Arcticibacter tournemirensis: one gene and its partner. The main gene of each other region encodes a partner of the protein of the gene in region 2 in a complex. Links are inferred from orthologs where the notes say so. Each region holds a gene or a part of one and is shown on either strand. Other genes may lie near its edges. The genes, in order: lpdA and BDE36_RS02650.

What was found.
Region 1: the proteins of BDE36_RS02650 (region 2) and lpdA are in contact, whole or in part, in a crystal structure (PDB 1EBD), measured with the Geobacillus stearothermophilus proteins. The link is inferred for Arcticibacter tournemirensis from one-to-one orthologs. Residues at the interface, in WP_033016211.1 of Geobacillus stearothermophilus: Ile130, Ala131, Met132, Pro133, Arg136, Arg140, Glu141, Asn155, Arg157; in WP_049624544.1 of Geobacillus stearothermophilus: Pro340, Ser341, Asp344, Tyr345, Arg403, Asp406, Val408, Glu431, Ala432, Gly433, Asp438.

The regions. Positions count from the first base shown.
Region 1 is NZ_VFPL01000001.1:5,084,071-5,096,663, reverse strand. The notes cover bases 5,629-8,570. They hold lpdA (dihydrolipoyl dehydrogenase), read left to right. Parts: upstream 5,629-6,368; coding sequence 6,369-7,772; downstream 7,773-8,570. Other genes in these bases: BDE36_RS21235 (ThuA domain-containing protein), read right to left, coding at 7,964-8,570; BDE36_RS21245 (hypothetical protein), read left to right, coding at 5,629-6,317. Outside these bases: BDE36_RS21265 (DUF2490 domain-containing protein), read left to right, coding at 1-500; BDE36_RS21260 (head GIN domain-containing protein), read right to left, coding at 674-1,402; BDE36_RS21255 (M1 family metallopeptidase), read right to left, coding at 1,519-3,207; BDE36_RS21250 (CocE/NonD family hydrolase), read right to left, coding at 3,213-5,075; more of BDE36_RS21245, read left to right, coding at 5,157-5,628; more of BDE36_RS21235, read right to left, coding at 8,571-8,653; BDE36_RS21230 (efflux RND transporter permease subunit), read right to left, coding at 8,789-11,965; BDE36_RS21225 (efflux RND transporter periplasmic adaptor subunit), read right to left, coding at 12,014-12,593. UniProt on the Escherichia coli protein: Lipoamide dehydrogenase is a component of the glycine cleavage system as well as of the alpha-ketoacid dehydrogenase complexes.
Region 2 is NZ_VFPL01000001.1:612,913-625,503, forward strand. What follows is about bases 5-2,944. They hold BDE36_RS02650 (pyruvate dehydrogenase complex dihydrolipoamide acetyltransferase), read right to left. Parts: upstream 2,351-2,944; coding sequence 659-2,350; downstream 5-658. Other genes in these bases: BDE36_RS02645 (hypothetical protein), read left to right, coding at 5-426; pdhA (pyruvate dehydrogenase (acetyl-transferring) E1 component subunit alpha), read right to left, coding at 2,381-2,944. Also shown: more of BDE36_RS02645, read left to right, coding at 1-4; more of pdhA, read right to left, coding at 2,945-3,376; BDE36_RS02660 (DinB family protein), read right to left, coding at 3,460-3,966; BDE36_RS02665 (sensor histidine kinase), read right to left, coding at 3,947-5,185; BDE36_RS02670 (prolyl oligopeptidase family serine peptidase), read right to left, coding at 5,331-7,451; BDE36_RS02675 (UDP-2,3-diacylglucosamine diphosphatase), read left to right, coding at 7,647-8,399; BDE36_RS02680 (response regulator), read left to right, coding at 8,483-8,947; BDE36_RS02685 (response regulator), read right to left, coding at 8,956-9,366; BDE36_RS02690 (hybrid sensor histidine kinase/response regulator), read right to left, coding at 9,369-10,454; BDE36_RS02695 (sensor histidine kinase), read right to left, coding at 10,610-12,591.

The DNA of each region.
Region 1 (12,593 bases), 4.5 Mb from region 2 along the record:
CTTACCATTTTAACGCTCAGCATAATGTAACTGCCGGTTATGCTTTGATAAAAACTTTTGCCGATAGCGATATACCTGGAGGGAAAGATCTTACCGAACATCGTATATGGGAGCAATATATTTTTGCTCATAAAATTAAAGCTCTCCCTTTAACCCATAGGTTTCGGGTAGAGCAAAGGTTTATAGAAAGAAGCAATGATGACTTGTTTTCACAACGATTAAGATACTTTGCCCGTTTGATGATTCCCTTTAAAAGTACTTCAGGAAACTTCAAGAGCGGTCTGTTTGCAGCTTTACAAAATGAGGTATTCTTAAATCTTCAGAACAAGAGCGATTTGAATAACAAGGTGTTCGATCAGAACCGGGCTTATGTAGCTGCAGGTTTCCGCTTAAGTCCCAAAGCAGATATCGAAGCGGGGTATCTCAATCAATACGTCAGGGGCCTCAACAGTAACACAGCAAACCATGTTGTTCAACTGGCTGTTTATACCAGGTTTTAAAAGGAGGTGTAAGTGTACATCGTTAGAAGGGTTGCACTTGTTGAATAATGCTGATTGTAAATTTCAGACACTCCGTTGCAGAAATAGTGTTTGGAGTCCGCTTTTCCTCATAAAAAAACCCCGGACCGCACCGCCCGAGGTTTCAAATATATAAGTGTATGTAGCTGCTGTGCTTAGATTCTTGATACTTTTCCCGAACCGCTTTTCGTTTGATTTACGCGGGGATTGCCCGAATAATAAACGTCACCTGATCCGCTCACAACAGCATTCAGCAATGTATTTGCATGAATCGTTACGCTGCCGGATCCGCTCACTTTAACATCTGCCTTATCTGTCCGTAATTCTTTTCCTTCAAACTCACCGGAACCGCTGATTTGTATACTGGCAGTCTTTGCAGATCCTTCAGCTTTTATTTCGCCCGATCCGCTTACTGCGGAAGTAAACGCGTTAACTGAAGCTGTAAGAGTAATGCTTCCAGATCCGCTTACACGGGTATCCAGCTTGTCGCCCTTTATTGTTCCGCTTACTTCCATATCGCCCGATCCGCTGACACTAAGGCTGCGCAGCGAGCGGGCCGTAATATAAACCGACACTTTTTTGTTCCATCCACTAATGCGTACCCCAGTCTTGTAGCGTATTTTTAAGTCGCCGTTCTCCACCCTTGTTTCAATCTTGCTAAACAAATCCTCGTCGCCCTCTAAACGAAGGCTTTCAGTGTTGCCAAGTTTAACAAAAACATCGAACGAACCTCCGGAGCTAATTGAATGAAAGCCCGAAACCTGTCTGGTTTCAGTATCAGCCATAGGGTGACTAACCGGACTAAACATAGTCCTTGTACCTGCGAAGCTTAAAAAAGGCAGTAATAACAATATCCAGCCGAATGATGCAAATATCTTTTTCATTTTAAACTATTTTCTGCGGTAGTAGCGTTTCCAGGGATGATGATTAATATCCATGAAGGATTCCTCTCTTTCCGTATCAATAAGACGCTGGCTGGGTGCCTAACGTTACAGATATTTTAAAGTAAATTAGTATTAATATAAAAGTTATCGGTATCAGCCTCTATACCATGTGCAGATAAGGGTAAATCGAGGCTTTGCCAGTTGCCTGATGGCTCAATGAAGAACCAGTTATTTTTATCTTTGTTATTGTCGGTAAAACGCACCTTTACCGGCATATTAAAGCCGGTGGCTGTCGCTTTCCATCGGTAGATCAACGTATTTTTACCTCCTCTGGCTTTTTTAATTTCCAGGGTTGGAATGCTGGTAAAGCGAAGATACTGATCAAAAACGGGCGTTAGGTCCCTTCCTGCTTCTTTGTTTATATATGTAATGATATCTGCAGTTGTAACGGTCTTCAGTCCAAAGGTTTTATTGAGACCTTTTAATATCAGCCGCCATTTTTCATCGTCGTTGATTACGGAACGCAGGGTATGAAGCATGTTACTGCCTTTGAAATACATATCCCCTGATCCTTCCTTATTTACATCATACGGGCCTATAAGAGGAATGTCATTCAGGATTGCGCTGCGTTGTCCCCTGATATATTTCGCTCCAGCTTCCTTACCCTCTTTGCATTCCACAAATAATCCTTCTGAATAAGTAGTAAACGCTTCATGGATCCACATGTCGGCGATATCCTTAGATGTAATGTTGTTACCGAACCATTCATGTCCTGACTCGTGAATAATGATATAGTCCCACTTCAGTCCTAATCCAGTCTCTGAAAGATCTTTGCCCAGGTACCCTTTTTGATACCGGTTGCCATAAGCAACCGCACTTTGGTGTTCCATTCCCAGATAGGGCGTTTCTATCAGCTTATAACCATCGCGGTAAAAAGGGTAGGAGCCAAACCAGCGTTCAAAGCATTGTAGCATCGGTTTTACATCGCTGGCAAAGTGAGGCCCTGCTTTCTTTAAATTTTCCGGCAGTACATAATAATCAAGGGTCAGCTTTCCCGATTCTCCTTCATACTCATCAGAAAAGTGACTAAAATCGGCAATGTTCAGTGTTACGTTGTAATTGTTAATGGGGTAAGAAACGAACCAGTTATATCTCACATATCCGTCATCTAGTTTTTCAGTAGAGCGCAACCGGCCGTTACTGATATCGGCCAGACCCGATGGTGTCGATATGCTTATCATCATACTGTCCACTTCATCCGACTGGTGGTCCTTATTTGGCCACCAGCTGCTCGCTCCCAGACCCTGGCAGCTCACTGCTATCCATGGTTTTCCCTTGCTTGTTTTTGTAAATATAAAGCCGCCATCCCAGGGTGGATTTTTAGCAACTACGGGTTTTCCGGAATAGTATACTGTAAATTCTTCTGAAGAACCTTTCTTGATGGTATCTTCAAAATCAACAAAAACTGCATTGTATTCTCGGGTATACTTAAGTACGTTCCCTTTAAAAAGGATCTTTTCTATGTTAAGATTATTAAACAGGTCAAACTGCAATTTTCGAAAATCAGTGGTGGCAGTAAACCTGAACTTATTGGATCCTACAATATACTTCTTTCCCGGATCGACCTTCAGGTCAAGATGGTAGTAAGAGATATTGTAACAGGTTCTTAGCGGAGAAAGCATTCCTCTAAGGGTATCGGCCCGAGTAAACAATTCAGTTCTGTTAAGCAACTGGCTGTGTGCGATAGTACTATATATCAGGCATGTCAGCAATGGCAAAAAGAAACGGAGCCGTATTCTCATCATTACTACTATTTTACAACCGGAATGATAATGCACGAAGCGTTCGGGGTTTCGTGATAAATGCGGTGCGTCGCTTTTTGAAAGTCTTTTTCGTCAGCATTATAGATATCAACAAACTTCTGCGGATTCCTGTCTACCAATGGGAACCATGAATTTTGAACCTGGACCATGATACGGTGTCCCGCTTTAAAGGTATGTGATACATCAGGCATTGAATACTTCACCTGAGTGATTTTGCCGGGATTAAAAGGTTCCGGCTTTTCATAGCTGTTTCTGAACTTTCCCCGCATCACTTCTCCCCGTACCAGCATTTGATATCCACCCATTTGAATATTTCGTGGGTTGGGGGTGTTATTAGGATAGTCGTCAGGGTAAACATCAATCAGCTTGACAACATAATCGGCGTCTGTGCCAGTAGTTGAAACCATCAGGTCGGCTATTACCGGGCCTGCAATTGTGAGATCTGCCGTCAGGGGTTCGGTTTGATACACCATAACATCAGGTCGTTTTGATGCGAAGCGCTGGTCGTCGATCATATACTCTCTGGTTCGCTGCAAATGAACGCCGTCGGCATAGGGTACAGGGCGTGAAGGATCACTTACATATTCGTCATAGCTATTATCTTTATCTGGCTTATTAAAGGCAAGCTTACTATCCGGCTGGAAGTATAGCTTCTCCTGCTTTGCTTCGGCTGGTGGCCAGGCTGTGTATTTTTTCCATTTATTAGATCCGGTTTCAAATACTAACGCCTCAGGAAGATCGGGCGCTGGCTTGTCTTTAAGATAATGCTGAAAGAAAGGGAATTCGACATTTTCCTGGTACCAGGTACTCGTTGCCTGATCAAATTTTATATCTCCAAAGCTTTCACCTGTGGATCTGGACCACCCTCCATGAAACCAGGGGCCCATTACAAGGGTATTTTTGTTTTTAGCATTTTGCTTTTCGATGGCCTCATAGGTGGCAAATGCTCCATAACAATCCTCCGCATCAAAAAGTCCGCCGACTATAAGTGTGGCAGGTTTAATATTTTTCAAATGAGGTGTTATAAGCCGGGCTTTCCAAAATTCATCATAGGTTCCGTGAGTAGTAACATCATTCCAGAATTTAATGGAATCGCCGAAATATTTCTTACTTACATTCTTAACCGGGCCCAGGTCCATGAAGAATTTATAATTGTCGCGAGTATAATACGAAAAGCTTTTTGGGCCCTTATCCGGGGTGATAGGCTTTGGCCGGGGTACTCCAAAGGTCGAGTAGAATGAAAATGCGTCGGCGAGAAAGAGTGCTCCGTTATGGTGAAAATCATCTCCGATAAACCAGTTGGTTACCGGAGCCTGCGGAGAAGCAGCTTTTAATGCGGGATGTGCATCGGGAAGCGAAGCAGTTGAGTAGAAGCCTGGATAGGAGATACCGTAAATTCCCGCTTTCCCATTATTCTCCTTTATGTTCTTTATCAGCCAGTCGATCGTGTCGTATGTATCCGTACTTTCATCGATGTTTTTTTTATTTTTCTTTGACGCTACATGAGGCCGGATATCTTCATATGTACCTTCGCTCATCCATTTTCCACGAACATCCTGATAAACGAAGATGTATCCTTCACGTGCGAAAAGCATCGAGGGGCCGAGGGTTTTTTTATACTCGTTACTGCCGTAAGGTGCTACAGTATAAGGAGTTCGGTTTAAAAGTATCGGATATTTTTTTGTCCGGTCTTTAGGAACATAGATTGAAGTAAACAACCTCACACCGTCGCGCATGGTGATATACTTTTCAATCTTACTGTAATGATCATGTATATACGCCGAATCGGCGGTTTGGGCCCGTAATTGTAAAGAAAGTGTTAAAAAAAACAGGATAATGTATCTTTTCATGAATAAAACAATGTAATGCTGCTAATTTAGGAAAACAGTTATAGCTTTGACGCCGTTTTAATAATTTCCTTCCGAATTTTAATGAATTTAACAGAAGTAAATAATCCTTTTTTGATCCGGCAGTTTCTGCAAGTTCCCGTAGATCTATATAAAGACAATCCTAATTATATAAGACCATTGGATGAAGATGTAGAGAATGTATTTACTGAAGGCAATAACAAATACTATGAGGCAGGGAAGTGTATCCGATGGATTTTAACCGATAAGACGAACAAAGCGATAGGAAGGATTGCTGCGTTCGTAAATCCTTTTTCGGCTTACACTTTCGAACAGCCTACGGGTGGTATAGGTTTTTTTGAATGTATTAACGACAAAAAGGCGGCGTTTATGCTTTTTGATGCAGCTCGCGATTGGTTGAAGCAGCAGAATATGGAAGCGATGGATGGCCCGGTTAATCTCGGTAGCCGTGAACGTTGGTGGGGCTTGCTCGTTGAAGGCTTCAGCCCACCTTGTTATTGTTGTAATTATAACCCTTACTGGTACCGGGATTTTTTTGAAGAGTATGGCTTTAAAGTGTTTTTTAAGCAGTATACCTATCTCCGAAACGTTAGAGAACCTTTAAAAAAAGTGTACTATGATGTTGCAGCAAGAATATTTCGTAATCCCGATTACTCTTTCAGGAATATTAAAAAGAAGAATCTTGAATCCTACATCCATGATTTTCGCGCTGTATATAATAAAGCATGGGTGAACCATGAAGGCGTAGGAGAGATGAGCTTCGAGGCTGCCAGGAAAATGATTAGCTCTCTGACGCCGGTTATCGACGAGCGGATCGCCTGGTTTGCTTATTATAAGAATGAACCTGTTGGTTTTTTTCTCAGTATTCCGGAGTTGAATGAGCTCTTCGTCAAATATGCAAAAGGTAAACTAAATCTGACAACAAAGCTTAGATTGCTTTTTAACAAGTGGACGGGGAAATGCCGGACAATGTATGGCCTCGTTTTTGGCATAATACCAGAACAGCAAAAGAAGGGCGTTGAGATAGCAATGATTGTCGCTGCCGCAAACTCCCTGTTAAATAACAAGGCCTATGAGAACGTTCAGATGAACTGGATTGGTGATTTTAACCCCAGGATGATGCACATAGCTGAACAGATCGGCGCCAGAGTTTATAAAACGCATCATACTTACCGGTACCTTTTTGATCGCTCGAGTGAATTTAAACGTCATCCTGAGATTTAATGACCTTATCTTTATATAGATTGACTTAACTTTGAATAAACAGATATCATTATGCAATACGATGTAACAGTAATAGGCAGCGGACCCGGCGGATATGTTGCCGCTATCCGTTGTGCTCAGTTAGGACTTAAAACTGCCATAATTGAAAAGTATAACACTTTTGGCGGTACTTGTCTGAATGTAGGATGTATACCTTCAAAAGCTCTTCTCGATTCTTCTGAGCATTATTATAATGCCGCTCACACCTTTAAAACACATGGTATTTTAATAAAAGATCTGAAGGTTGATCTTCCACAGATGATCTCCCGCAAAAATCAGGTGGTTCAGGAGAACACTTCGGGCATTTCTTATCTCATTAAAAAGAATAAGATTACTCCCTATACCGGAGTTGCCTCCTTTAAAGATAAAAACACCATAAAGATCAGCAAACAGGATGGCTCGGAGGAAACGATTACATCTGAAAAAGTAATCATAGCTACGGGCTCGAAGCCTACTGCCTTACCTTTTCTTCCAATTGATAAGAAAAGGATCATTACTTCTACAGAGGCCTTGAATCTTCCGGAAGTGCCGAAACATCTTATTGTTATCGGAGGGGGCGTGATCGGCCTCGAGCTTGGTTCGGTTTATGCACGACTTGGAGCTAAGGTAACAGTAGTTGAGTTTCTCGATTCAATTATTGCTACAATGGACAAGACCATGGGTAAAGAATTGCAGAAATCTCTTACTAAGCTGGGTTTCGAATTCCTTTTGAGTCACAAAGTCACGGGAGCATCTGTAAAGGGAAAGAGGGTGAGTGTTACTGCCGAAAGTCCGAAAGGGGATAATATAACTATTGAGGGTGATTATTGTATCGTGGCTGTCGGTCGTACCGCATATACAGAGGGCCTGGGATTGGAAAATATTGGAATTAAGCCTGAAGAGCGGGGCAGGAAAATACCGGTAGATGACCATCTGGAAACTTCTGTAAAGGGAGTATATGCCATCGGTGATGTGATAAAGGGCGCCATGCTTGCTCACAAAGCGGAAGAGGAAGGGGTGTTTGTAGCAGAAACCATTGCCGGACAGAAACCACATATAAACTACAATTTAATACCTGGAGTTGTGTATACCTGGCCTGAAGTAGCAAGTGTGGGATCTACCGAAGAACAACTAAAGCAACAGGGCACGAAATACAAGACGGGTTCATTCCCATTTAAAGCTAGTGGCAGGGCGCGTGCAAGCATGGACACAGATGGCCTGGTAAAAGTACTCTCAGACGCTCAAACAGATGAGATCCTTGGAGTTCACATAATCGGTCCCCGCGCTGCCGATATGATCGCGGAGGCTGTAGTGGCTATGGAGTTCCGCGCTTCGGCTGAAGATATCGGCCGCATCAGTCATGCACACCCAACCTATACGGAGGCGTTTAAAGAAGCGTCGTTGGCTGCTTCTGATAACAGAGCTATCCATATATGAGTTGAAGGTGAAAAGTAGTTGAATGTCCAGAGTTGAGAGTCGCGGCATAACAATCCTCTTAACAGATCTTGTTTGGCACCGTTTAACTACTGTTAGAATTGCAAAGAAATGTTTACTGACGGCAGTATCAGTACATTTCCTTTGAAATAATATTACATAAGGGCTGAAATATCCAGGTATTTCGGCCCTTTCTATTTGCCTATTGCGTATTGAATTCCTCCAAGCAGGTGTTTTAAAAACAGTGGGTCACTGTAGCTTTCTTCAGTGTGGCCCAGGCCTGTATAAAATGCGCGTCCGCCATCATATTCATGATACCAGGCGATAGGGTGTTCGTTCCCGTTCGTTCCGCCTTCGTAACTTTTCTCGTCAAGCCAGGCAAGCACTTTCATGTCCGGATTGATGTCTTTAAAGTTATACCACTCGTCGGTGTGTTCCCAAACATCCGGCAGCAATTTAGTGGAAGGATGTTTCTTGTCGGTTACTTTGATAATGGCTTTCTGTACTTTCGGATGGTTTGTAAAGTAAGCGCCAACTAATTTTCCATACCATGGCCATTCATACTCCGTATCAGTGGCCGCATGAACGCCCACAAAGCCCTTTCCTGACCTTATATAGGTTTCGAATGCCTTCTGCTGCCCGGGGTCAAGAACTTCGTGTGTGGTGTTAAGAAAAATGACAGCGGCATATTTTTTTAAGTTTCCCCCGGTGAAATGCGAAGCATCTGCAGTTGTATCAACTTTGAAGCTATTATTCTTTCCAAGGGCCTGGATGACCATGATACCGGCAGGAATAGATTTATGATAATAACCTCCCGTTTTGTAAAAAACAAGAATTGTCGCCTGTTTCGGCTTTACGTCTAGTGTGAATTGGTTTGATGTCATACACGCGCTGAAAAGACAGATGAAGTTAATTAAAAGACTAAGCATAACCGGTCATTTTAGCGAATATACTTTATCTGGGTGACATAAAAAAGGGGCCTTAAGCCCCTTTTTTATATATCATGAATCAATTAATGCCTATTTATTATATTGCATCATTTCATACTCGTCGTCGTCGATCTCGCCAGTATAGGGCTCCGTCATCAGAACATCTATATCGTCGTCGTGCTTATTGAACCCGAAGTAAGTAAGAATCTTATCAAAAGCTTCATAAATTACCGGAACGATAATGAGTGTGAGGAATAGGGAACTGGTAAGGCCCCCCATAATAACCCAGGCCAAACCATTTTTCCATTCTGCCCCTGCGCCTTTTGCAATTGCGATAGGAAGCATACCGATAACCATCGCAATGGTTGTCATCAGAATAGGGCGGAGCCGGGCGTGGTTGGCCATAATTAATGCTTCCCTTGTACTCTTACCCTCCGCTTTCTGCTGATTTGTAAAGTCGACAAGGATAATGGCGTTCTTTGCAACCAATCCAATAAGCATGATCAAACCAAGAATGGTGAATATATTCAGAGAGTTATTTGTGAGTGCCAGGGCGAGCAAAGCCCCTATTACCGATAGCGGGATAGAAAACATCACCACAAATGGGTATACATAGTTGTCGTAGAGGGCTACCATAATAAGGTAAACCAAGATGATAGACATCAGCAGGGCAACACCTAATGTTCCAAAGCCTTCTGATTGGTTTTCCATATCACCGCCAAAGATAAAGCTAACTCCGGCTGGCCTGGGCAGGTCTTTAATCTGGGTTTCAAGTTCAGAGAAAATAGTTCCTGACGGTCGCCCCACCACCTGCGACTGCACTGATACCTTCGTGCTTTTATCCTGGCGTTCAAGCTGACTTGGCCCCGAACTTTCTGTAACCGTAGCAAACTGCTCGAGATGGATTTGTTGTTCGTCTTTGTTTATAAACGTGAGGTTCTTAACATCGTCCATGCTCTTTCTATTAAAATTGTCAAGCCGGATGTTGATGTCGTATTCGTACTCTCCCTGCCTGAACTTACTGTCGGTGTTTCCGCTAAATGCTGTTTGCATGGTAGCGCCGACAGTTTGAAGACTTAAGCCGAGAGCCGACATTTTATCCCTGTCTACTTGTACCCTTATTTCAGGATTTCCGCTTTCGACAGAGAGCTTAACTTCGGTGGCTCCATCAATTTTCTCGAGCTTTGATTTTACCACATTGGCGAACTTCATTACGCTGTCGAGTTCACTCCCCCTTACTACAACTTCAACAGGAGCTCGTTCTGCACTTCCGAGGATGCTCACTGGTGTGGTCTTAACTTTTGCTCCCACTAATTGAGGTGCAAGTTCTTTTTTTATTCGGGCAGCATAAACGTCGGACGGGTCGGTTCTCTCTTTGCGATCGACAAGCTGCACATTTATCTCCGACTTGTATGCTGTAGCTAACGATGCCCCCATTCCATCACTCGTCTGACCCACAGTTGTGATCAGTCTTGTAACTTCAGGCTTCCGGCTTAAAATAGCTTCGGCTTTACTCGTTGCCAGATTGGTTTGTTCAATAGACGCATCTTTCGGCATTTCAATTTGCACGATGAATTCTCCGCGGTCACTTTTTGGGAAAAATTCAGTTCCGATAAAGCCGGCGCCAATAAGGGCAACTGAGGAGAAGAGCAGAACAACCGTTCCTCCCAGTACTATCCATTTATGTCCCAGCGACCATGTAAGCAGGCTGGTGATCCAGGCGGTGAACCTGTCGAGGCGTCTTTCAAATGAAAGGATAATCTTTCCAAAGAAATTCTTCCCTTCAATGTGCTCAAGCTTTCCGAATCTCGAAGACAGCAACGGTACAATGGTAAAGGAAGCAAGTAAACTAAGTAACGTTGCAATGATGACTACCACACAAAACTCCCGCAATATATCCGAAACAAGACCTGTACTGATAGCAATAGGGAAGAAAACAACCACAATTACCAGTGTGATGGAGGTAACTGTAAATCCGATTTCTTTTGTTGCATCATAGGCAGCGCGTACGCGGTTCTTGCCCATCTCCATATGCCGGTAAATGTTTTCAAGTACAACAATCGCATCGTCGACAAGGATACCTACTACAAGTGAAAGACCCAGTAACGACATCAGGTTAAGCGTAAATCCAAAGAGTTTTATTCCTATAAAAGTTGCAATCAGCGAAGCAGGGATCGATACCATCACAATGGCCGCATTACGCAAACTATGCAGGAAGAAAAGCATTACAAACGCCACCAGAATTACCGCCAATATCAAGTCATGAATAACAGCATCGGCCGATTCGAGGGTGTATGTCGAACTATCAGACGCTATCGTAATGTTAAGGTCGATGTTTTTGTAGTCAGTTTTCAGACTTGTTATTATGTTGCGTACGCCTTCGCTCACCTCTACGGCATTAGCATCCGTCTGTTTTAAAACCTGAAGTGCAAGGGCTGCTTTACGGTCAACCCTGGCGATCTTTTCGACGTCTTTTTGACTATCCTGGACATCGGCAATGTCTCTAAGTCTTACTTGCACGTTGTTCTTATCCGAAACAACCAGGTTCCTCAGTTCTTCGACACTTCCATACTTCCCCGCCAGCCTAATAAGAATGTCGCGGTTTTCGGTCCTGATACTTCCGGTAGGGAAGTCAAGATTCGAGCTTCGAATAGCTTGCTGCACTGTAGTGAGTGACAATCCGTAACCTTGCAGTTTGTTTTCGTCAATATTCACCTGGATTTCGCGCTCACGACCGCCAATGATATTTACCTGAGCTACGCCGTTTACCCTTGAGATGTTAGGTACAATCCGGTTATCCATCAGGTCGTAAAATGCAGCATCGTCCATATTTGATGTAGACGACATTGTCAGAATGGGAAGATCGTCGAGCGAAAACTTGTTTAGTGATGGTGCTTCTGCATCGTCAGGTAAATCAGAGAGAATTGCATTTACTTTTCTCTGTGCATCGTTCAATGCGAGGTCGACATCTGCGCCACTATTCAACTGGATAACTACGGATGACAGGCTCTCATACGAGGTAGCTGTAATCTTCTTAATGTTTTCCATCGAGGATACGGCATCCTCGATTTTTTTTGTGACCGTGTTCTCTACTTCTGTTGGCGAAGCACCCGGATAGGTTGTTGTAACCGACACCACCCCCGGCGAAAACTTCGGTAACATTTCGTAGTTAAGGGATCTGTAGCTTATAAACCCCAGCAGGGAAAGTACTGTGAACAGCACTACTACAATGGTGGGTCTCTTTATCGATATTTCAGCTAATTTCATTTTTTAATTTTGATTAATAGTTTCTGGTACAAGCCACTTATACTTATCTTATTTCACTGCTTGTACCTGAGTCCCATCTGTGAGATTAACCTGCCCGCTGGTTATAACTGTTTCACCTTCTTTTAGTCCTTCGAGGATTTCGACACGTTCGCCTGCGATTCTTCCGGGAGTTACATTTCTGGAGCGTGCTGTACTTCCATCAAGAACAAACACCTTATTGCTGTTCACACTTCCTGCAAATGCTGTCCTTGGAACTGTAATAACCGGACGCTGTTGTGGTAAATCAAATACTGCAGTTCCGTACATTCCTGCTTTCAACTCGTTTCCGCTATTATTGCTTACTTCAATCTCTACCGGGAAGTTCAGACTGTTATCGGCTTTGGGAGCAATAAAACTAATCTTACCTGTAAACTCTTTTTCCGGAAAAACTTTTGAAGTGATTTTTACCCTGTCTCCAACTTTAAGGTTAACAACCTGTGTTTCATTTGCTGTCACTTTAAGCTTGAGCTTGGAAAGGTCAACTATTTCAAACAGCTGAGTTCCGGGAGATACAAAAGAACCTTTTTCTATAAAGCGTTTGTTAACGATCCCCGAAATAGGTGCTTTGATATCTGCGTCGTTTGACTTT
Region 2 (12,591 bases):
AAAGTCGACAAGCGCATAGTAGCGTTTATCCAATCTCAATCAGTACTTACTATCGCTACCAGCGCCAATAATATGCCGTACTGCGCAACTTGCTTTTATGCTTATAGCGAAAATGCCAATGCACTGGTTTTTAAGTCTTCACCCGAAACAACTCACATCGCTCAGGGTATTGAGAACGACTTTGTAGCAGGCTCTGTTCTGCCTGATAAACTGGTTACAGGCAAGGTAAAGGGTATTCAGTATTCCGGTATTCTGGTTAGGGTAGATGCTGCACTTCAGGATGATCTGCAAAAAGTTTATTATAAAAAGTATCCTTTTGCATTGGCTATGGGAGGAGAACTATGGGCGATCAAGCTTAATTGGATGAAGTTTACTGATAACACGTTGGGATTTGGTACAAAAGTGATTTGGGGAGAACGGGATTAGCCGTTAGCTGTCAGCGATCAGCAATCAACGATCAGCTGTCAGCAATCAGCCTTCAGTAATTAGCAATTAACAATCAGGCGTTAGCTGTCAGCCTTCAGCTGTCAAAAATCAGCCGGTAGTTGCCAACTATCAATTGCTGCCGATCCTTAAAAGGGTAATATTATTCTAATGTAAAAAGGCGGCCTTTTTTAAAGGGCCGCCTTATATTTTTATTAGCTGACAGCTATTTGCTTTAAACCAACAACCTTACAGGTTCTTCAAGCAGTTTTTTGAACGTCTGAAGGAATGCTGCACCCTGGGCTCCATCCACAACGCGGTGGTCGGCGCTTAAAGTAACTTTCATTACGTTGCCAGGAACGACTGCTCCGTTCTTTACAACCGGAACCTGCTGTATCCCACCGATAGCGAGAATACAAGAATCAGGAGGATTAATGATCGCCGTAAATTCGTCTACGCCGAACATTCCCAGGTTAGATACTGTAAAGGTTGAACCTTCCCAATCAGCAGGCTGGAGTTTTTTATTCTTAGCCTTCTGCGCAAAGTCTTTTACTTCGGCAGAGATATGAGATAACGACTTTCCGTCGGCGAAGCGAACAACAGGCACTAACAAACCTTCGTCTACTGCAACCGCTACACCTATGTTGACATGTTCATTTACCCTGATCTTATCATCTCTCCATGATGAATTAACACCCGGATGTTGTTTTAACGCTACGGCAACGGCTTTGATCACCATATCGTTAAATGATATTTTCACAGGAGCATATTCATTCATCTTCGTACGGGCAGCAATAGCGCTGTCCATATCGATACTCATGGTTACATAAATGTGAGGAGCCGTGAATAAGCTTTCCGAAAGCCTGCGCGCGATGGTCTTACGCATCTGTGTAACCGGCTTTTCAGTAAACTTCTCTTCGCCTATATACTGAGGGATAGAAACTGCCGGAGCTTCTTGTTTCGTTTCCTTCGGAGCGGCGCTTTCAGCAGCGGGAGCAGTTGCAGCTTTTGCAGCCGGGGTAAAGCTCTCAACATCTTTCTTTACAATGCGTCCGCCTTCGGCGCTTCCTTTCACCTGAGAAAGATCAATCCCTTTGTCTTTAGCGATCTTCTTAGCCAGTGGAGAAGCTTTTATACGAGCATCCGAATCCGCTGTACTTTGAGTAGCAGCAGCTTCAGCAGCTGGTTGAGCTGTTGTTGCCTGCGCATCTCCCTCTTTTTTATCTTCAGAGGTCGTTGGTGCCGGTGCACCGCCCTGAAGCAGAGGTTGAACATCTGTGCCTTCTTTACCAACAATAGCTATAATATCATTAACTTTTGCAGCTTGTCCTTTCTCTACGCCTATATAAAGTAATGTTCCCTCCGCATAAGCGGTTACCTCCATTGTTGCTTTGTCTGTTTCAACGTCGGCAAGAGTATCATCACTTTTAACCTGATCACCCACCTTTTTATGCCATTCGGCAATTACGCCTTCAGTCATAGTATCACTAAGCAAAGGCATGCGGATAACGGTAGCTCCAATTGATTCAGGGTCTACTGCTCCTTTAGCCTCAACCTGAGCATCGGGAACTTTCGTTTCTGGTTTTTCAGTTGTTTCTGCTGTAGAGTTTGCGTCTTCTACTTTATCCGTTTTTCCTGATTCTTCTTTTGCGGAGCCAGCTCCATCAAGAGCCGCTTTATAATCTTCGCCTTCCTCACCCAATACAGCAATAACAGAATCTACCGGAACGGTTGAACCTTCTTCTGCTCCTATATATAATATAGTTCCCTCCTGGTATGATTCAAAATCCATTGTTGCTTTGTCGGTTTCTATTTCAGCTACCAGATCTCCTGAGCTTACTTTATCACCGACCTTTTTGTGCCATTTAGCGATAACCCCTTCGGTCATGGTATCGCTCATTTTAGGCATGCGAACTACTTCAGCCATTTTGTATACGGTTTTTTGTCTGACAATTATTTAGCTTCTTATAAAAGGATAATCTTCCTGGACATATACATCCTTATATAGTTCAGAAGGATCAGGCCATGGTGATTCCTCAGCAAACTTCACTGCTTCATCCACTATAGCCTTCACTTTTTTGTCTATTTCTTCAAACCACTCATCGTCTGCGTAGCCATTTTGAACAATAGCATGTTTTACAACCCCTATTGGGTCCTTAGCTTTATACCTTTCAAGCTCTTCTTTCGTGCGGTACTTGGCTGGATCCGACATAGAATGGCCCTTATAGCGGTAGGTACGTATTTCAAGAAAAGAAGGGCCTTCTCCTTTACGGGCACGCTCCACAGCTGCGTCCATTGCATTATGCACTGCAACCGGATCCATACCGTCAACAGGTTCCGACGGCATATCAAAGCCCAAACCTATCTTATAGATATCCTGCATATTTGTGGTTCTGGCAACCGAAGTACCCATGGCGTAGCCATTATTTTCACAAACGAAAATGACAGGCAACTTCCAGATCATTGCCATGTTAAAGGTCTCATTTAACGACCCTTGTCTAACCGCACCATCACCCATGTAGCATACACAAACATTATCAGTACCCTGATATTTTTCGGCAAAGGCAATTCCTGCACCCAGAGGAATCTGTCCGCCCACAATACCATGACCGCCAAAGAACTTATGTTCCTTGCTGAACATGTGCATGGAGCCTCCCTTACCTTTTGAGCAGCCAGTGGCTTTTCCATATAACTCTGCCATCACTTCGTTGGGCGACATACCTTTTGCTATTGCATGAGCATGGTCGCGATAGGCAGTGATCATTGAATCTCCAGGTTTTAAAACTGAAATTGCACCAGCAACTACAGCCTCCTGGCCGATGTATAAATGGCAAAAACCTCTAATTTTCTGCTGTCCGTAAAGCTGTCCGGCTTTCTCTTCGAACTTACGCAACAACAACATAGAATCATACCATTGCAGGTAAGTATCTTTGGTAATTTCAACTGAACTCATTTGTCAATAATGTGTTTTTGGGATGGCAAATCTAACCATAACTTCCTAAAAAAAAGAAAATCACCAAGCTTTTGCGCCTGTAATCATAAATATCTTTCAGTTATGATTCTGCGATGATGATTGACATGCCCCGCTATAATAAATAAAAGTGCTCTAACGCTAACTGTACAATTATTAGCCATTCCTCTGTATGATAATTCGCTTTCCTGAAGTGAGCGGAATAAGTACAGGTTGGCTCTCCTTAGAACCCCGAATTCCTCTATAAGTTTCCCAAAATCCTGATTTAGATAACTGGATTTTTTCACGTACTCGTTTTCATCGAATCCAGGAAGAGGGGTGGGATCCTGGCGGGAAATGCAGAGGATACGGTACGTCATAATCCGCTCAGTGTCTATTATATGACCCAGAAGTTCTTTTAAAGTCCATTTTTCCTCTGCATAAGCATAGTCCGCTTTTTCCGGTGGTAACGCTTTAAGGAAATCCGGAAAAGCATGTGCCTGGGTTTCAAGCTCATCGATTACATCGTCTGCTACAGTTTCTATATATCCTTTATAGAAAGGCGCATGTTCGTCAGGCTGTGGCCGGTTCATATTGTGTGCTGCTTTTTAAGATTATACGCATTGTAGTGCCCTTGCCGGGCTCAGAGTCTTTCACGAAAATCTGACCCTTATGGTAGTTTTCGACGATGCGGCGGGTCAGGGATAAACCCAGTCCCCAGCCTCTTTTACGGGTTGTATATCCCGGTTGAAATATTGTTTCAAACTTAAGCCGGGAAATTCCCTTGCCGGTATCGACAACATCGATAAACACTTGTTCTTTAACTAAATTTTCAATAACCCGTACTTCTATTCTTCCTTCTCCTTCGATCGCATTTACTGCATTTTTTAAGAGGTTTTCTACAACCCAGTCAAAAAGTGGGACGTTCATCAGGGCCTCAACCTCAGTATCTCCCGAAACTTCAAATTTAATTCTGTCGCTCGCCCTTACCTTGAAGTAGTTAACATAATCTTTAACCACGTCAAAAACGATGTGGCTTTGAAGGACCGGCTTTGAGCCTATTTTAGAAAACCTGTCGGCCACCATTTCAAGCCGGGTTATATCATTTTCCATTTCAAGGATCAGCGGGTCTTCCTCGGCATTAAACTTTGATTTCAATAGTTCTATCCATGCCATCAAAGAAGAAATAGGCGTTCCCAACTGATGAGCTGTCTCTTTGGCCAATCCAACCCAAACCAGATTCTGCTCAGATCGTCGCGACGAGCTAAAAACAGTATACGCAACCAAAAGAAAAAGCGCCACAACAGTAAGCTGGATGTAAGGGAATACGCGCAGCTGGGTTAACAGCAGAGAATCCTTATAATATACAAACCACTTTTCGCCATTATCCTTGGTAATTACAATGGGTACATGCTGCAACTTCATCTCGTTCAGTTGCATCTTAAAGTAAACAGGATCGTATGTTTTCTGGTTGTAAACCGGCGACTCAATGGTGGCAGCTTCTTGCGGAATATTCGTCTTTGTACTATCCAGCCCTTTCCAGTATATGATGCTGTCCTGTTCGTCTGTAAGGATAGCGGGCATGGTCAGACTGTCGCGTACCGAGTAGATATAGGTAAGAAACTCATCGTTTATATCCTCAATTTCAACGATCTTTTTAGTACTCATGGCCCACACTTCAGCCCTCGTTCGTTCCGAAAGAGAAATGTTCTTCACGAGATAGTAACTATACCAGAGCGACGCTGCAGCTATTACCATAGCAAAGGCAAGTAAAAGAAATTTCCAGCGTCGTTTCTGCTCGTATGGATTCATTATTTAGTAGTTAGCTGTTGGCGTTTAGTTTTAGCACTAGGCAGACACCATCAGTTTACATATTCATTTATAAATTTTCTTGATACCTGTGTCTTGATACTTGCTACTTATATCTTGATACTTGCTACTTGTGTCTTGATACTTTTCATAATTCCTTGTACCCCATGTTATATAGCATAAAGGCCCATTTATCAGCCTGTTCTGCAATTACCTGAGCGGTAGATTTTCCTGCGCCGTGTCCCGCTTTTGTTTCAATCCGTATCAGAACCGGGTTTGGCCCCTTATGATATTCCTGAAGGCGTGCAGCAAATTTAAACGAATGAGCAGGCACTACACGATCATCGTGATCGGCCGTAGTAACAAGCGTAGCCGGATATGCAGTACCTGGCTTGAGAGCATGGTAAGGAGAGTACTTAACAAGATAGTCAAACATCTCTTTAGAATCTTCTGCTGTGCCATAATCATATGCCCATCCGGCACCGGCGGTAAATTTGTTGTAGCGTAGCATGTCCAGCACGCCTACTGCAGGAAGCGCCACTTTAAAGAGTTCAGGCCGCTGAGTCATTGCAGCTCCCACAAGCAGACCTCCGTTCGAGCCTCCCGAGATGGCTAGTTTCTCTTTTGATGTGTACTTATTAGCAATCAGGTATTCTGCCGCCGCTATAAAATCATCAAATACATTCTGTTTCTGCAATTTAATACCTGCCGTATGCCATTTTTCGCCGTATTCCCCTCCTCCGCGGAGGTTGGCTACTGCATAAATTCCGCCTTGTTCCAGTAGGATAATGTTAGAAGTGCTGAAGGCCGGAGTTAAACTAACATTGAATCCCCCGTAGCCATATAGCAGGGTAGGGTTGCTGCCGTCAAGTTTGATCCCTTTTTTATGAGTGATGATCATTGGAATGCGCGTGCCATCTTTCGAGTTGTAGAAAACCTGCTTCGACTCGTATTTCGAAGGATCAAACTGCACTCCCGACTTCTTGTACACTTCAGATTTCCCTGAAGCGATGGTGTATTTGAAGATAGTCGCCGGATATACATAAGAAGTAAAGGTATAGTACAGAACCGTTTCATTCCTTTTTGCACCGAAGCCGGAAGCGGTTCCCACACCTGGAAGGCTGACGGTATGTTCGAGCTTACCATTCATATCGTATTGCAGTACTAATGACGCTGCGTCCTTCAGATAGTTCGCAAATAATTTTCCGCCGCCTGTTCCTGCTTGCAAAACGTTCTCCGTTTCGGCAATGACATCCTTCCAGTTTGAAGGAGCCGGATTTGCTGCATCTGCACTCACCACCTTGTTGTTGGGTGCGTTTAAGTTAGTAAAAATGAATAGTTTGCTTCCCTCGTTGTCAATGATATAATGCTCGTTGTCGAAATTGTTAACAACATTTACAATAGCGCTGCCCGGTTTGCTTAAGTCCTGCAGGTATAGCTCATTACCAGTTGTCGAGTTCGCAGCTGTTATTACCAGAAAACGGCCATCTTCGGTAATCGAAGCGCCAATGTATCTTCTTGGTGTGGCCGTTCCGCCAAAAATCAGTTGATCCTGATCCTGCCGGGTGCCCAGTTTATGGTAGTATAACTTATGGTGTTGCGTCATTCCCGACAACTGACTTCCGGCAACAGGTTTATCATAACTGCTGTAATAGAAGCCGTCATTTCCTTTCCATGCCAATCCTGAAAACTTGACATCAACGAGCGTATCTCCCACAACGCTCTTGTCGGCCGTTTTAAGTACAATCACCTTACGCCAGTCAGATCCTCCTTCAGAAATCTGGTAAGCAGCAAGACTTCCGTCCCTGGTAAAATCTATGCCTGCCAGAGAGGTCGTTCCGTCGGAAGAGAACTTATTGGGGTCAAGGAATATTTCTGGCTCCTGGCCTTCTTTCTGCCGGTACATTACCGACTGATTTTGCAGTCCGTCGTTTTTTGTATAGTAAATATATTCACCTTCACGGAAGGGGGCGCTGTAACGCTCATAGTTCCACAGTTTCTCAAGGCGCTGTTTTATCTTTTCTCTGAAAGGTATTTTTGAAAGGTAATTTTGAGTAACTATATTTTCTTCAGTCACCCAGGCCTTTGTATCATCGGCCCTGTCGTTTTCGAGCCAGCGGTAAGGGTCCTGGACCTGTTTCCCAAAATACGTATCCGTAGTGTTGCCTTTTTTAGTAACGGGGTATTGAATCATTTTTTTTGAATTCTTTTGAGCAAAGCCGGGAAGTGTAAGCCCGGTAATAAGCATGAAGATGCAAAGTTTTTTCATATCTTGAATATAGCGTCGATGATGCGGTGTTAGATACAACGGAAAACATATACTGTTAGTGTTGCCATTTATTCTTTATACTGCTACTAAAGCGCAAAATACAATTTTATATTTATCTTCTAAACGCTTTTAACCATCCCGAGCTTTTACCTTTTGGGTTTCGGCCTTTTACATTAGCTTTGTGCTATTACCAGCATGGCAGAAGAGCGCAACAAAATTTATTTTGCTTCAGACTTTCACCTTGGAGTACCTGATTATTCTAAAAGCAGACAACGCGAGGCACTTATAGTTCACTGGCTTGATTCGATAAAGGAAGATGCCGCGGAGCTATATCTTGTGGGCGATATCTTTGATTTTTGGTTTGAATACAAAAGGGCGGTTCCCCGCGGTTTTATCCGCTTTTTGGGTAAGCTGGCCGAACTCTCAGATAAAGGAGTGAAGGTCACCATGTTTAAGGGCAATCACGATATGTGGATGTTCGGTTACCTCACTCAGGAGATGGGAGTAACAATTGTTTCTGACGAGTTAATCATCGATCGTAGCGGGAAGAAGTTCTATATCCATCACGGAGATGGATTAGGCCCTGGCGATGCAAAATATAAAATCTTAAAAAAGATATTCAGAAGCCGGATATGCCAGTGGTTATTTGCAAGGATCCATCCCAATTTAGGTATGGCCATTGCGCTTGGCTGGTCGGGGCATAGCCGATTGAAAAACATGAAAAAAGAAGTGTTTCTTGGCGAGGACCGCGAATGGCTTGTTGACTATAGCAGGGAGATCCTTAAGAAAGAGCATTTCGACTATTTTATTTATGGACACAGGCATCTGCCTCTGGATATTGCGTTGAACGAAAGCAGCCGGTACATTAATCTTGGCGAGTGGATAAACTATTATTCCTACGGGGTTTTCGATGGAAATGAACTGAAGTTGCAATACTTTAAACAATAAAAATGCTTGTTTAATTATTGGAACCTTTATTATGTTTTTTACGTAATATATTTGCATACTATAACATTAAATGTCTATCAATCATGCTGGATAAGAAAATCGCCGTACTATACGTAGATGATGAGGAGAATAACCTCATCTCCTTTAAAGCTACCTTTAGGCTCAAGTATCAGGTCTATACTGCTATTAGTGCCGATGAGGCAATCAAAATAATGGAAACTAAACCGGTTGATGTAATTATTACAGACCAGCGCATGCCCAACATGACCGGAGTAGAATTTTTGGAGAACATTATTGGAAAATATCCAGATCCGATGCGGATTTTATTAACCGGATATGCCGACATGGGCGCTGTTGTTGATGCCGTAAATAAAGGAAAGATATTCCATTATCTTGCCAAACCCTGGGATGAGAACGAACTCGACATGACAATACAGCGTGCATACGAAGTATACAGTGAGAGAAAAAATATAAAGGAAATGAATGGGAAACTGGCAGTATCGAATGATCAGCTCGAGTTTCTTTTAAGGCAGAAACTGCTTTCCTGATAGCTTACCTATTCTTTCGTCCAGCGCAGGTTATTATTCTCAAGTATTTTCGATACTACATTGATGTTAATCGGTTTATCGATTACATCCCTTACTGAAGCATAATTTCTGATAGTCCCGATGTCGTTCTTATTTAAAGACGACGTAATGGCAATTATAAAATACCGCTTCTTTAATTCTTCAGGAAGGCTTTCAAACTCATCAAGGAAATCGAATCCATTCATTAACGGCATCAGAATATCAAGCAGAATTACAGTGGTAACGTCGTCTGCGGGCTGATGGTTTCTGATATCATTTAAGGCCAGCGCAGCGTTAGCATATGTTTTTATGTTTAAGCTTTTGCCCGTATGTCGTATCAGTTTACCTGCGATAAAGCAATCGAGTTCACTATCGTCGATCACGATAAACGAAAGTTTCATAGTTATTTATTAGGTATTGTAACTGTAAATGTTGTACCGATGTCTTCCTCTGATTCCACTGTGATATCCCCGCCAAGTTTTAACAAAGCACTTTTAACATTATATAAACCAAATCCCGATCCCGAACCAAGGTAGGTAGCACGGAAAAAGAGATTAAAAATATCACCAATGTATTTTTTCGGAATACCAATTCCATTATCCTTAACTACAATAGTTGCCTTTCCTTTGTTTACCTCAATAAGTAATTTAACAGATTTACAAGTAGTATCTCTTTTCTGATATTTAAAAGCATTCGATAATAAATTGTTCAGAATGCTCATCAGCAGCATTTCATCGTTTCTGAATGGTTCCGAAGTTTGAATTTTAATGTCAAGCTCTGTATTACTGCCGGCAGCGTATATTTTATAAATGTCCTGCAGTTCACGTGTGATTTTAGCAAAATCTATCTCCTTTATAGATAACTCTCCCCGTTGCAGGCTATAATAATCGTGCATGCCCTGGATAAAGGCATCAAGATTTTTCACCGATTTTTCCATTAAGCCCAGCATCTCTTTAATCTCCGATATTTCATCCATTTCGGCAGATACATTAATAGCACCTAAAATGCCCGAGAGAGGCCCTCGTATGTCGTGACTAACACTATAGGCAAATTTATCAAGCTCATTATAGGCTTTCTGCAAATCATTGTTTCTAACAATCAGCATGGAGTTTGCCAGGTAAAAATTATTTGCTTCCTTAATCGAGGATAACAGATCTTCGTATACCCATGGTTTTCTCACGTATCTGAAGATGTGACTTTTATTAATTGCATCAATTACCGATTCAATATCCGCATAACCTGTCAGCAGTATACGTACCGGCAAAGGATATTTGATTCTGATTTCTTCAAAGAACTCGACGCCCGTTTTTTCCGGCATACGCTGGTCGCAGAAAATAATCCGGATATCGGGGTGTTCTGCCAGGTACTTCTCGGCTACAACTGTGTTATCTGCGATAAACACGTTGCAGTCCATTCTGAGTGAAGCTTTAAAACTGATCAGGTTATTAGGCTCATCATCAACATATAGTATCTTTATTTTTTCTGACATGAGCGATTAACTAAACGGTTCTGTTAGTGGGAACGAGAGCAAAAATTTCAAAAAATGGTGTTTTAACAATTATTATACGTTTGTAATGAAAAACAGTTGTGTTTTTCTCGAACTCATTTACAAGTGACCGGCTGTATTCTATGACGAAACAGCCTCTATAACTTATGTATAATTGGTAATTGCAAAGTAAATTCCGTTCCTTCGCCAGGGGTTGATTCTATTAAAATCTGCCCGCGGTGTTTATTTATGGTGTTAAAGGCGATCGACATCCCTAATCCCGTGCCTTCGCCGACATCTTTCGTCGTAAAAAATGGTTCAAATATTTTCTTCCTGGTATTCTCATCCATGCCCGTTCCATTGTCAGCAATCTTAATAAAAACGTTTTCTTCGTTAAAAGACGTGCTGATTTTAAGTTCTCCTCCAGGTTTCTCACCAAATTTTTTATTTACAGCATGTATGGCGTTAGAAAGGATATTAAGAAATACCTGATTTAACTTGCCGGGATAACACTCTATCGGAGGTACACTGTCATATTCCTTAATTACCCTGATCCGGTTGTTCAAAAGGTTGTTTACAATTACTAACGTCGACTCTAGTCCCGCGGTAACATCCGCCCTCTTTAAATCATCTTCATCAACGCGCGAGAAGATACGCAGTCCCTTTACTATTTCAGCTGTTCTGGTAGCTCCTTCATGTATTCCCTTCAGAAGATGCGATATTTCTATTTTAAGGTAATCGAAATCCAGCTCTTCCTTAATGTTCTCTATGCTTTTTTGCTTATCTGTCGTTGAAGTTTCCTCTGATAGAGCAATATCTTCAATTGACGACAGCGCTTCAATAAGCAGGTCAAAATCCCTCCTCAGAGGCGTTACATTCGATGTAACAAAGTTAATGGGGTTGTTTATTTCATGAGCAATTCCTGCCGTTAACTGCCCGAGCGAAGCCATCTTTTCTGATTCCACCAGCTGACTCTGTGCCTGCTTTAAATCTTCAAGCGTTACATTGAGTTCGTCGTTCGATTCTTTAAGCTCCAGCGTACGCTCATTAACCTTTTGCTCGAGTATAACGTTTTGTTCACGGATGATCCGTTCGTTCTCTTTGGCTACCCTTAGCGCTTCTGCCTGCGAAAACTCTTTCTCTTTCTTAAGTATATTTATGCGATCTGCCAAACCAAAGGAAAGCAGCGACATCTCGATAGCCGAAGCAAGTTGCATCGCATAGCTGGTGAGAGTGTTATAGGGAAGTATCTGGTAATCTTTCAGCAAAAAGATAATAGCTCCGGCAAGTAACACCGACCATGCCGAGAAAAAGAACTTCGCAGGCTGGTACCCCTTTATCATGATGGTAAGCGAGGTAACGAATATAACGATGGATGCCAGCGAAGTAGCCGACTGCATTATTTTAAAGCCTAACGGTATATTGCCGGCAAGAGTAGGCACAAAGCTGAGAATAAATAGTCCCATGCAAAGCCATAACGCCGGTCGTGCTCTTCTGAAGTTTTTACCAACCTCAAGATAGTTGTTGGTAAAGAGCAGGGCCGCAAATCCGCTGGTTGAGGCGAATAAGATGATACTTTTCGAATCAAAACCAGGCCAGGCAGGCCACAGATACTGGAAATTATAGCCCTTTAAGCCAACCTGCGTAAGCCCTACAAAAAAGATGTAAATTACATAGTATAAATAGCTCCTGTCCTGAACCGAGAAGTATACAAAGAGGTTGTAAAAGAGCATGATCAGAACGATACCTATGTAAATTCCCGAAAGCATATTTTCTTTGCTGCTTTGTTGGAACTGCGCTGTTGGCCGGCTTACATATATCGGGAGGAAAATTTGTTTATCCCCTCGTATCTTCAGAAAAAAAGTTTTAGTAGTATTGACCGGAACATTGAGGTCGAATAGATAATCCGGCGATTTGTATTTCCGCGTATTAAAGAAAACATCCTTTCCCGATGAAATATGCTCGTAGTCGCCATTTTTTCCGGGCGAGAAGAGTTCTACCTTATCCAGTTCAGGATAAGCAATATGTAATACTAAATGATTGTCTGACGACTGATTGCTGATACTAAACTTTAGCCAGATACTTGATTTGCTCAGGCCAAAATTAGGTACGGTTACCGTAGAGGGAACAAAGTCTGAAG